Regions from separate parts of the Gordonia sp. NPDC003585 genome, predicted to be linked through region 1. Evidence: predicted binding sites of a transcription regulator. Region 1 holds the regulator's gene; the other holds the start of a gene.
The links. The regulator LexA, encoded in region 1, represses DNA repair genes until DNA is damaged. The targets are predictions, from matches to a motif close to CGAACANNTGTTCG.

Region 2: recA (recombinase RecA) is a predicted target of LexA. The motif match lies at 2,470-2,483, and genes of this name have one in related genera.

What each region holds. Positions count from the first base shown of each region.
Region 1 is NZ_JBEXMX010000147.1:2-5,151, reverse strand. It holds gene ABZW74_RS23755 (1-phosphofructokinase family hexose kinase) at 1-567, opposite strand, end outside; gene ABZW74_RS23750 (DeoR/GlpR family DNA-binding transcription regulator) at 564-1,334, opposite strand; gene ABZW74_RS23745 (putative PEP-binding protein) at 1,624-3,339, shown strand; gene lexA (transcriptional repressor LexA) at 3,911-4,618, opposite strand; partial or broken gene ABZW74_RS23735 (hypothetical protein) at 4,725-5,150, opposite strand, start outside.
Region 2 is NZ_JBEXMX010000029.1:45,526-51,222, forward strand. It holds gene ABZW74_RS10250 (nucleotide disphospho-sugar-binding domain-containing protein) at 1-987, shown strand, start outside; gene ABZW74_RS10255 (DUF3046 domain-containing protein) at 978-1,172, shown strand; gene ABZW74_RS10260 (reverse transcriptase family protein) at 1,177-2,235, opposite strand; gene recA (recombinase RecA) at 2,671-3,714, shown strand; gene ABZW74_RS10270 (regulatory protein RecX) at 3,720-4,244, shown strand; gene ABZW74_RS10275 (amino acid ABC transporter permease) at 4,241-5,152, opposite strand; gene ABZW74_RS10280 (amino acid ABC transporter permease) at 5,149-5,697, opposite strand, start outside.

The DNA.
Region 1 (5,150 bases):
CTCTGCGAGCTCGTCCTCGTTGGGCTTGAGCAGGTCGACGGACCCGAGTGCCGCTGCGTGCAGCGGAGGCCCGGACGTGTCGACGGCGATCCGGCATCCGAGGTCGGAGAGGTCGTCGGCAACGGTGCGATACCAGTCGACCGGAACTCCCGGCGGCAAGGAGCCGCAGAGGGTGACCCATACGGCGTCGGCCGCGTGGGTCCGGATGAGATCACCGAGAGCGCTGAGCTGTCCTGCGTCGAGTTCGGTTCCGGGTGCGTTCAGTTTGGTCGTGGTGCCGTCGGGTTCGGCGATGGTGATGTTGGACCGGATTTCTCCGTCGACCGCGACGGTCTCGTACGGCAGCCCGACGCTGTCGAGGGCCCGCAGCAGCGGATCTCCGTCGCGTGCGGGCAGGATCGCACGGGTCGCGATTGCGGCCTCGGCGACCACGCGGGACACGTTGATGCCCTTGCCGCCGGCCTCGGCTCGGGTTGCGACGGCGCGCTGGACCTCGCCTCGGTCGAGGGGCCCGGGCAACTCGAGTGTGCGGTCGAGGCTGGGATTGGGTGTGACGGTGAGGATCATGCGATCACCACGTCGATGCCCCGGGCCGACAACGCCGCGGAGAAGCCTGGATCAACACCCGAATCGGTGATGAGGACGTCCACGTCGTCGAGATCGGCGAAGCCGGACAGGTCTTCGCGGTTCATCTTCGACGAGTCGGCGAGGACCACAACCCGCTGCGCGACGCGGACCATTGCCGCTTTGACCGCGGCTTCGTCAGGGTCGGGAGTCGACAATCCGTGCGCCTCGCTGATGCCGTTGGCTCCGACGAAAGCGGTCGAGACCCGTAGACGTTCGAGCGCCGCAACGGTTTCGGCGCCGACGGTCGCCTGGGTGAGACCGCGCACGCGGCCGCCGATCGCGTGCAGGTTGGCCGAATTGTGGTTGGCCAGCAGGCCGGCGATCGGGAGGCTGTTGGTGATCAGGGTGAGACGACGGTCGGTGGGCAGCGCGGAGGCGGCCTGGAAGGTGGTGGTACCCGCGTCGAAGAAGACGGACCCGCCGTCGGGTGGGAGAAAGCGGATTGCGGCACGGCCGATGGCGGCCTTCTCGTCGGTCTGGGTGACCTGCCGCTCGTCGATTCCGCGCTCGCCGATCACCCGCATGACCCCGGCGCGCACCGCACCGCCGTGCACCCGCTGCAGATGGCCCGCCCGTTCGAGGGCGGCCAGGTCACGGCGGACGGTCTCACTCGTCACCTCGAATCTGGTGGCGAGTGCGGCGACGGAGGCGCGTCCGTTCGCGCGTACCTGTTCGGCGATCGCCTGTTGGCGTTCTTCGGCGTACAACACCGCTCCGATCTCTCGATGGGACATCCGGGTGGATCTGTCTGCGATTCCCGTGTGGTTGTGTTGATCTGTGTGGCCTTGAGTGTTGATATCTATTTGTTTACGCCTGTTTGCGTTGACAAGTCAAGCATTTCTTGTAACTTTGATCACAAGAGATTCGAAAGCCGGTCATCGGTCACGCAATGCAGCTCGACGGTGAGCCCGGACACGAATCGCGTAGAACTGAGTCGTGTATGTGCGGCCGTGCCGCCGATTGGCGGAGCGGAACTCGAAGACGAGAGGGGTCGCAGTGACCGAGACGCTAGCGGGAGGCATTTTGGAGGGAACGCCGGTCGTCGGCGGGCTGGCCTACGGGCCGGCGATCTGGCCCGGGGAGCGCCCCGACCACGACCCGGACGCCCTGGGTGCAAACACGGAACTGCCCGAAGACCAGCGCGAACCCGAGGTGGCAAGATTTGTCGCCGCGGCGGGGATGGTCGCCGGCCGACTCCGTGACCGCTCATCGCACAGCTCGGGTGCAGCCGCCGAAGTGCTGGCCGCCACCGCCGGACTCGCCGAGGATCGCGGGTGGATCGGCGCTGCGTCGGGACTGATTCGCAAAGGATCGCCTGCGCCTGCGGCAGCGGCTGCGGCAACCGAACAGTTCGCCACCATGTTCACCAAGCTCGGCGGGCTCATGGCCGAGCGAGTCACCGACCTCAACGACGTGCGCGACCGCGTCCTCGCCGAACTTCTCGGCCTGCCCGAACCAGGTGTGCCGGAACCGATCGAACCGTCTGTCCTGCTCGCCGACGATCTCGCGCCCGCGGACACCGCCGGACTCGATCCGGCGACCACCGTCGCCCTCGTCACCCGGCTCGGCGGCCCGACGAGTCACACCGCCATCATCGCCCGGCAACTCGGGATTCCCTGTGTGGTCGCGGTATCGGATCTGACGACGGTGCCGGCCGGAACCCCCGTGCTGATCGACGGCACGCTCGGCACCATCACCATCGGCCCCGACGAGGCGACGGCGCGAGCACAGGTCGATGCCAGTCGTCGGCGTGCGGAAGCGGTCGCCGCCTGGCACGGGCCCGGGCGCACCGCCGACGGACACGAGGTCTCGGTGCTCGCCAACGTCGCGGACGGGGCGTCGGCACGCACGGCCACCGGATACCCCGTCGAAGGGATCGGGCTGTTCCGCACCGAGTTGGCCTTCCTCGACCGCCCCGACGAGCCGACGGTCGACGAGCAGGCGGGCATCTACCGCGAAGTCCTCGAGGCATTTCCCGGGCAGAAGGTCGTGGTTCGCACGCTCGACGCGGGCTCCGACAAACCGCTCAAGTTCGTCAACCACAAAGACGAGGCAAATCCGGCGCTAGGAGTTCGTGGCGACCGAATCGCGGTGGAGAACCCGGAGATTCGAGCGCACCAACTCGATGCGATCGCGCGGGCCGCAGCCGAAACCGGATCGACACCGTGGGTGATGGCACCGATGATCGCCAGCGCCCGGGAAGCAGCGGCGTTCGCGCAGGAGGTGCGTGCGCGGGGGATGACCGCCGGAGTGATGGTCGAGATCCCCGCCGTCGCGATTCTGGCGCCGCTCATCCTCGCGGAGGTGGACTTCGTATCGATCGGCACCAACGATCTGACGCAGTACACGATGGCCGCCGACCGGATGTCCGCGGACCTCGCGTCGTTGACCGACCCGTGGCAACCGGCGGTGCTCAAGCTCATCGCCGAGGTCGCGTCGGCAGGTCAGACGTTGGGCAAGCCGGTGGGGGTGTGCGGGGAGGCCGCCGCCGACCCCAACCTCGCATGCGTGCTGACCGGGCTCGGGGTGACCTCGCTCTCGAGTGCACCGGTCGCCGCGGCCGGCGTCGGCGCGCGGCTCGCCGAGGTCACCCTCGACGCGTGCCGCGAAGCCGCCACTGCAGCACTGGCAACCGCGGATCCGGCCGGTGCGCGTCAGGCCGCGACGTCGGTGCTCGACGCCGCAGCCACCCCGCTCTCTCCTGCCGTCTGAGACGAAGACTTCGGCTGTCCGTGGTTCCGTATGAAGTTGTGCCCGGATTCCGGGCACAACTTCAACGGATTGTGCTTCCGCTGTCGATGGCGGCGCCCAGGTCGCTGACCCGGGCAAATGCGTCAGTGTGGTGCCGCAAAATCTAGGGGAAGAGTTTCTTCCCCGGGGTTCACAGTCGTCCCCGAGAAATTTGTAGGGGAGGACTCTGAGGGTAGGGGAGGAAGTTTCTTCCCCTGCTTTCTGCGGGTGCCGCGTCCGTGCGGCGCGTTCCGCGGAACGCGCCGATCGACGTTAGCGGGCTCGACGGAACAGGTGCTCGCATTCCTCCCATCTGCTCGTAATGCATTGCGCGCGGATGGGAGACGCGCGCAGATGCGAGCACTCGGGATGGGTTGTCTGTGCGGGGGCGAGATGGTGTCCCCGGCGCATCGTCGGCGCTGCGTGAGTGCAGAAACCGCGTGTCTGGCCAGAAACCCGAGGCGCCCCAGCGGTTTCTGGCCACAGCTGAGGTTTCTGGCCAGGTCCACGGTCGGGTTGAAAGGTACAGATATCCGACGGGGTGTACTTGCCCTCAGATCCGGCGCATCACCGTCACAACCTTGCCGAGGATGGCGGCGTCGTCGCCGGGGATCGGCTCGAACAGCTCGTTGTGCGGCATGAGCCAGACGTGTCCGTTCTTGCGCTTGAAGGTCTTCACGGTGGCCTCGCCGTCGATCATCGCGGCGACGATGTCGCCGTTCTCGGCCACGCTCTGCTGGCGGACGACCACCCAGTCGCCGTCGCAGATCGCGGCGTCGATCATCGATTCGCCGACCACCCGCAGCAGGAACAGTGAGCCGTCCCCGACCAGTTCGCGGGGGAGTGGGAACACGTCTTCGACCGCTTCCTCGGCGAGGATCGGTCCACCGGCGGCGATCCTGCCCAGCACCGGCACGAAGGTCGGCGTCGGCAGCGGATCGCCTCCCGCGTTGGTCGCGGCCGGATCTGCGTCCTGCACGTTGACCGCGCGTGGACGGTTGTGGTCGCGCTTGAGCAGTCCCTTGCGCTCCAGCGTGCGCAGCTGGTGGGCGACCGACGATGTCGAGGTGAGTCCGACCGCGTCGCCGATCTCGCGGATGCTCGGGGGATAGCCACGTTCGCGCACCGATTGCCGGATCACGTCCAGCACGCCGCGCTGACGCGCGGTCAGCGACGCCTCGGCGGCGGCAGGATCGATGGGAGCGTCCTGGTCGCGATCATCGCTCCGAGTTCCGGTGCGCTTGGGCCGTGAGTCGCTCATCTGCTCGGATTCCTCTCTGTCGCCGCCTCGCTTGAGAGCGAATCGGCTGGTTGTCGGCGGCGGGTGTTGACATGTCCGTGGGCCCGAGCCTAGCGGAGCGCGACGATCACTTCAAACATTTGTTCGAGGTGTGGCGCGACTTTGTCGGTCGGGCGTGGTACAACTCGAACATCAGTTCATCGAACACGTGATCGAGGCCGTCGAACGTCCTCGACAGCGCGTTCGCCGAACTGCCCGAGTACCCGGCACAACCGCCACGAGCACCCCCGGAGGCCAGCATGACCAGCGCGACACTCACCCGTTCGGGCCGCGCCCGCACCAGCGTGGACTCGACCATTGTCACCACTCGTAAGGCGGCCGGCACGCCGCTGCGGACGCAGCCCGCGCCGCGCGGCATCACGCGGCCGACCGGCCGGCCGATCGGGCAGACCAGCCCGGCAGGTCGCGCCGACGCGCCGATGCCGGGGGTCGCGCCGACCTCGACGCGGTGCGGCGAGGCGGTGGGGCGTCGCGGGTCCAAACGGCCCGCATC
Region 2 (5,697 bases), on a different contig from region 1:
GCGCGTGCGGCCAGGATGGCGGTTGCTCTCCGGCCGTTGATCGACAGCGGTGATCACGACTTGGTGATCTCCGACGTCATCACCGTGGCAGGCGGTTGGGCGGCCCAGATGTGTGGGCTGCCGTGGATCGAGCTGTCGCCGCACCCGCTGTATCTGCCGTCGAAGGGATTGCCACCCGTCGGCTCGGGACTCGCTGCGGGCACCGGCGTTCGCGGACGGTTACGTGACAGCGCGATGCGCGCCTTGAGCGCCACGTCGGTCCGTCAGGGGGAGCGGCAGCGGGAGAGCGCCCGCGCCACCGTCGGATTGACCGGCGCCGGGTCTTGCCCCGACGCCCGATTTGTGGCGACGCTTCCCGGACTGGAGGTGTATCGGCCGGATTGGCCGGCTCGCACCCATCTGATCGGACCGCTGTTGTGGGAGCCCACCGACGAGTCGTTCGACGCGCCGAGGGGGCCCGGGCCGCTGGTGATCGTCGCGCCGTCGACCGCGGTCACCGGAGCGCAGGACATGGTGACGGCGACGTTGCGCGGGTTGTCGGAGCTGAAATCGCCGGTCCGCGTGGTGGTTTCGTCGCTCGACCCGCCGGATGTGGTTACCGGGCACCCGAACATGACGGTGGTGTCCGGCCTGGGCCGTCAAGACGAGATCCTCGCCGACGCCGACCTCGCGGTGTGCGGTGCCGGGCACGGGATGCTGGCCAAGGCGCTGCTCGCCGGAGTGCCGGTGGTGACGGTGCCGGGCGGCGGTGACCAGTGGGAACTCGCCAACCGGGTGAACCGTCTGGGGGCGGGTCGTTTGGTGCGCCCGGTCACCGCCGACGCGATCACCGATGCCGCCCGCACGATCCTTGCCGATCCCGGATTCACCGACGCTGCACGGCGCATCGGCGCGTCCAACGCGGATGTCGTCGACCCGGTCGCGGTGGCACGACACGTGGTCGCCATCGCCGCCGGGAGGGAACGTAGGGTGGGACCGTGCGCCTGACCGAGTTCACCGATCTGATGACTGCGGAATTCGGTGTGCCGTCGGCAGATTCGATCCTTGTCGACCATGTGCTGACCGAGTTCGGTGGCCGCACGGGCGCACAGGCCATCGACGACGGGGAGGACCCACGCGACGTGTGGGTGGCCATCTGCCGGGACTTCGACGTGCCGAAGCAACGGTGGTAGGCGCCTACCAGTGCACGTGGTCGGCCATGTCCAGCAGACGTCTGCGTCGGGTTTCGGAGGTCGCGCCGACCCAGGCGATGAGGCCGTACACATGCGCGCGGAAATCCGGGTGGGCGCTGTGGTTCTGTGATTCGGGGCCGTGCCGGGCCGCGTTGTGCAGCAAGGCCCGCAGCCGGTCGTAGTCTTCGCGCGACACCTGCGGGCGGTCGTTGACCACGAGGCCGGCCAGGCGCTGACGCTGGTGCGCCGGCATGATGCGCACCTTCTCCGGGTGCACGACAAACCCGCAGTCCTCGACGATCCGGAGCAGCGTCCACAGCGCGCGGTCGGCGTCCATGGCATCCCCGGAGACTGCCAGGTCGTCGCCATATCGTGTGTAACGCAACTGATTTCGTCGGGCGTATCCGTCGAGTCGTTGGTCGAGCCTGCGCAAGGCCAGGTTTGCCAGGTGCGGTGAGGTCGGCGCACCCTGCGGGAGATGGCGTCGGCGCAGCAACCCGGCGTGCGCGGGGTCGACGCCGACGAGTTGGTCGGGCGGGGTTGTGGTGGTGCACAGTTCGGCCAGTACCCGTGCGACACCCGCCGGATATCCCGCCTGCGCGAACACGTGTCGGACCCGCGACACGGTGATCGACTCGAAACAATGGCGAAGGTCGGCGCGCAGGACCACCGGTCGATCGCTGTGCGCCCACGCGAAGGCCGCGGTCGAGCCGCCGGGAACAAAGCCGCGCGCAGCCGGATGCGCCGGAATCCGTTGGACGAGACGGCGCAGGATCCGGCGCTGTGTTTCCCGCAACATGGGTTTGGGTGCTTCGATGATCCTTGTGCCGGTGCGCTTTTCGCGGTGGGACACCCGATAGTGCCGCAGGGCCGGGCGTGCTGTGGTCAGCCACGACCCGCGGTCGGCGAACCAATCCACCTCCGCCGGTGTGAGAGCCAGCCAGGCCGCGACATCGTCGACACCGGTGAGGACGGGCAGTTCGTAGGGGAGGGAATCGATCGGTGCCGGACCGGGCAGGTCGATCGGGTGGCCGCGGTGCTCGGGTTGTTGCCATCGGCGCAAGGCCTCACGGATGAGGGCCGGTCGGGATGACCGGAACGTGCAGCAGCGGCGCCGTGAAGCACGCGAAGCGTGCCGTCCGGCGTCGGACGCAGAGACCAACTGTGGAATGTACCCAGGGGTTGCCCCTGAGACGGATCGATTGATCCACTCTCGCCCCGACCTGCCCCACCACGCAGATGACGCTAACCGATCGTCGGGACTCGGGCAGATCTGACGCGCGTGTCGCCTTGCCATCGAACACGTGTTCGTCCATGCTGTGGGTCAGAGGGAACCGGGAGCGAGGCTCTCGCGTCCAAGAGAGTGTCACAGAAGAACGCAATGCCGCAGAAGAACAGTTTTGTCATAGCCCGCAGATAACGTGCAGACGTGAAATCCCGGACATCGAAATCACCAGCCGGACAGAAGTCACCTGCCGGACAACGGAGGAGAAACCCCATGGCACCAGCCCCGCAAGACCGCGAGAAGGCTCTCGACCTGGCTCTCGCGCAGATCGACAAGAACTTCGGCAAGGGATCGGTGATGCGGCTCGGAGAGGAGACCCGCCAGCCGATCGAGGTCATCCCGACCGGCTCGATCGCGCTCGACGTCGCGCTCGGCATCGGTGGTCTGCCGCGTGGACGCATCGTCGAGATCTACGGACCGGAGTCCTCGGGTAAGACCACCGTGGCGCTGCACGCCGTGGCGAACGCGCAGGCGCAGGGCGGTATCGCGGCCTTCATCGACGCGGAGCATGCGCTCGACCCCGACTACGCGGCCCGGCTCGGTGTCGACACCGACGCACTGCTGGTGTCGCAGCCCGACACCGGCGAGCAGGCACTGGAGATCGCCGACATGCTGATCCGCTCGGGTGCGCTCGACATCCTCGTCATCGACTCGGTGGCCGCGCTCGTGCCGCGCGCCGAGATCGAGGGCGAGATGGGAGACAGCCACGTCGGCCTGCAGGCCCGCCTGATGAGCCAGGCGCTGCGCAAGATGACCTCGGCGCTGAGCAACTCCAAGACCACGGCCATCTTCATCAACCAGCTCCGCGAGAAGATCGGCGTGATGTTCGGCTCGCCGGAGACCACCACGGGCGGCAAGGCGCTGAAGTTCTATTCGTCTGTGCGACTGGATGTCCGGCGCATCGAGACGCTGAAGGACGGTACCGACGCGGTCGGTAACCGCACGCGGGTGAAGGTCGTCAAGAACAAGGTGGCGCCGCCGTTCAAGCAGGCCGAGTTCGACATCCTCTACGGCCAGGGCATCTCCAAGGAGGGCTCGCTGATCGACATGGGCGTGGCCGAGGGCTTCATCCGCAAGTCCGGCTCGTGGTTCACCTACGAGGGCGATCAACTCGGCCAGGGCAAGGAGAACGCCCGCAAGTTCCTGCTCGAGAACACCGACATCCGCGACGAGGTCGAGAAGAAGATCAAAGAGAAACTGGGTATCGGCGCGGTCGTCGACGCCGACGATGTCGCACCTGCCCCGGTGGAGTTCTGAACCGGATGACCGACGCCTCGGACCCCGAGGAGCCCACCGGTCCCAGTGCCTGGGACGCGGCGCTACGGCTTCTCGGGGTCCGAGCGCGTTCTCGCCAAGAAATGGCGCAGCGGCTGGCGCGCAAGGGTTTTGACGAGGACACGGTCGCCGACGTGATGGCTCGGCTCGACCGTCACCAGCTCATCGACGACACCGACTTCGCCACGGAATGGGTGCGCTCGCGGCACGCGCATTCGGGCCGCGGTCGGGTGGCACTACGGCACGAGTTGCGGGCCAAGGGAATCGACGAATCCACCATCAGCGCCACCCTCGCGGAGGTGGACCCGGACGACGAACGGGCGATGGCCGCGAGCCTCGTCGCGCGCAAACTGACCCCTTCCGCGGCCGAGCGCGTGGCTGCCGACCCGGCCGAGCGCGACAAGGCCTTTCGCCGGCTGGTCGGCATGCTGGTTCGGCGGGGCTACGCGCAGTCGATGGCGATCGACGTCGTGACCGAGGAGCTCGAGGTACGCCTAGGAGACACGCCCTAAGTGCCGGTTGACCGCGACGACTTGGCAATGAACGGCATGTTCTCCATCGCGGCGGCGTCGGCCTGGTCGTGGTCGGGTGTGTCGACCTTCCGGCGACCCGAGCGCAGCCGCTTCTCCAACCAGGTCGCAAACCACGACAGAGCGAAGTTGATGGCGATCATGATGACCGCGACCACGAACAGCGCCGGGATGTAGTTGCCGTAGCGGGCCGACGACAGCAGTGCCGACCGGATGATCTCCGAGTAGCCGATGATGTAGCCGAGCGCACTGTCCTTCAGCGCGACGACCATTTGAGAGACCAGCGCCGGCATCATCGCCGTGATCGCCTGCGGCAGCAGGATGACGCGCATCATCTGTCCCTTGCGCAGACCCAGGGCCTTGGACGCCTCGGTCTGGCCGTTGGGCAGCGAGTTGATACCCGAGCGCAGGATCTCTGCCATGACCGACCCGTTGTAGAGCGTCAATCCGGTCACGACCGCGGCGAAGGCCAACTGTGACGCCGGCACGATGCCGTAGATCGCGAACAGGAACCAGGTGAAGACCATCAGGATCAGCACCGGAATTGCCCGGAACACTTCGACGAAGAACCCGGCGACGAGGCGTACCCATAGGTGATCGGAGAGTCGTCCGATACCCAGCACCGCACCGAGGATCAGGGCGAGGACGATGGATACCGCCGCTGCCGCCAACGTGCGGAACAGGCCGGGAAGGATGTACCCCGACCAGGTGCTCCACTTGAGGAAGGGGCTCCACTTCTCGCCGAGGAACTGGTCGTTGCCGGCGAGCACGATGATCACCCATGCCGCGATCGCAATCAGGACTGCGATGAAGACGACCGCGATGATGCGGTTGCGCATCCGGGCCTTGGGCCCGGGTGCGTCATAGAGGACGGTTGCGTCGGCGCTCATCGCTTCACCGCCAGTCGCTTGGCCAGCCAGCCGAAGATGAATCCTTCGGTGAGGGTGATGATCATGAATCCGACGGCGATGATGCCGAAGATCAAGAACAGTTGGTCGGAGTAGGTTTCGATCTCTGTCTTCATCAACAGCGACGCCTCGGCAACACCGATCGCGGAGGCGATGGTGGTGTTCTTCGTCAGGGCGATGAGGACGCTGCCGAGCGGACCGATCACCGACCGGAGCGCCTGCGGCAGCACGATGACCCCGAAGACCTGGGTGAACGACAGTCCGAGTGACCGCGCCGCCTCCGCCTGGCCGAGGGGCACCGTGTTGAAGCCGGAGCGAAGTGTCTCGCAGACGAAGGTCGCCGTGTAGGCGATGAAGCCGACCACGGCGAGCCAGAAGTTGTTGGTCTTGAGCGTCGAGGAGAACGTGACGCCCAGGTTGTAGGAGAGGCCGATGGCACAGAACAGGATGATCAGCGTGAGCGGTGTGTTGCGAAAGACGTTGACGTACACGGTCGCGAATCCGCGCATCACCGGTACCGGCGACAC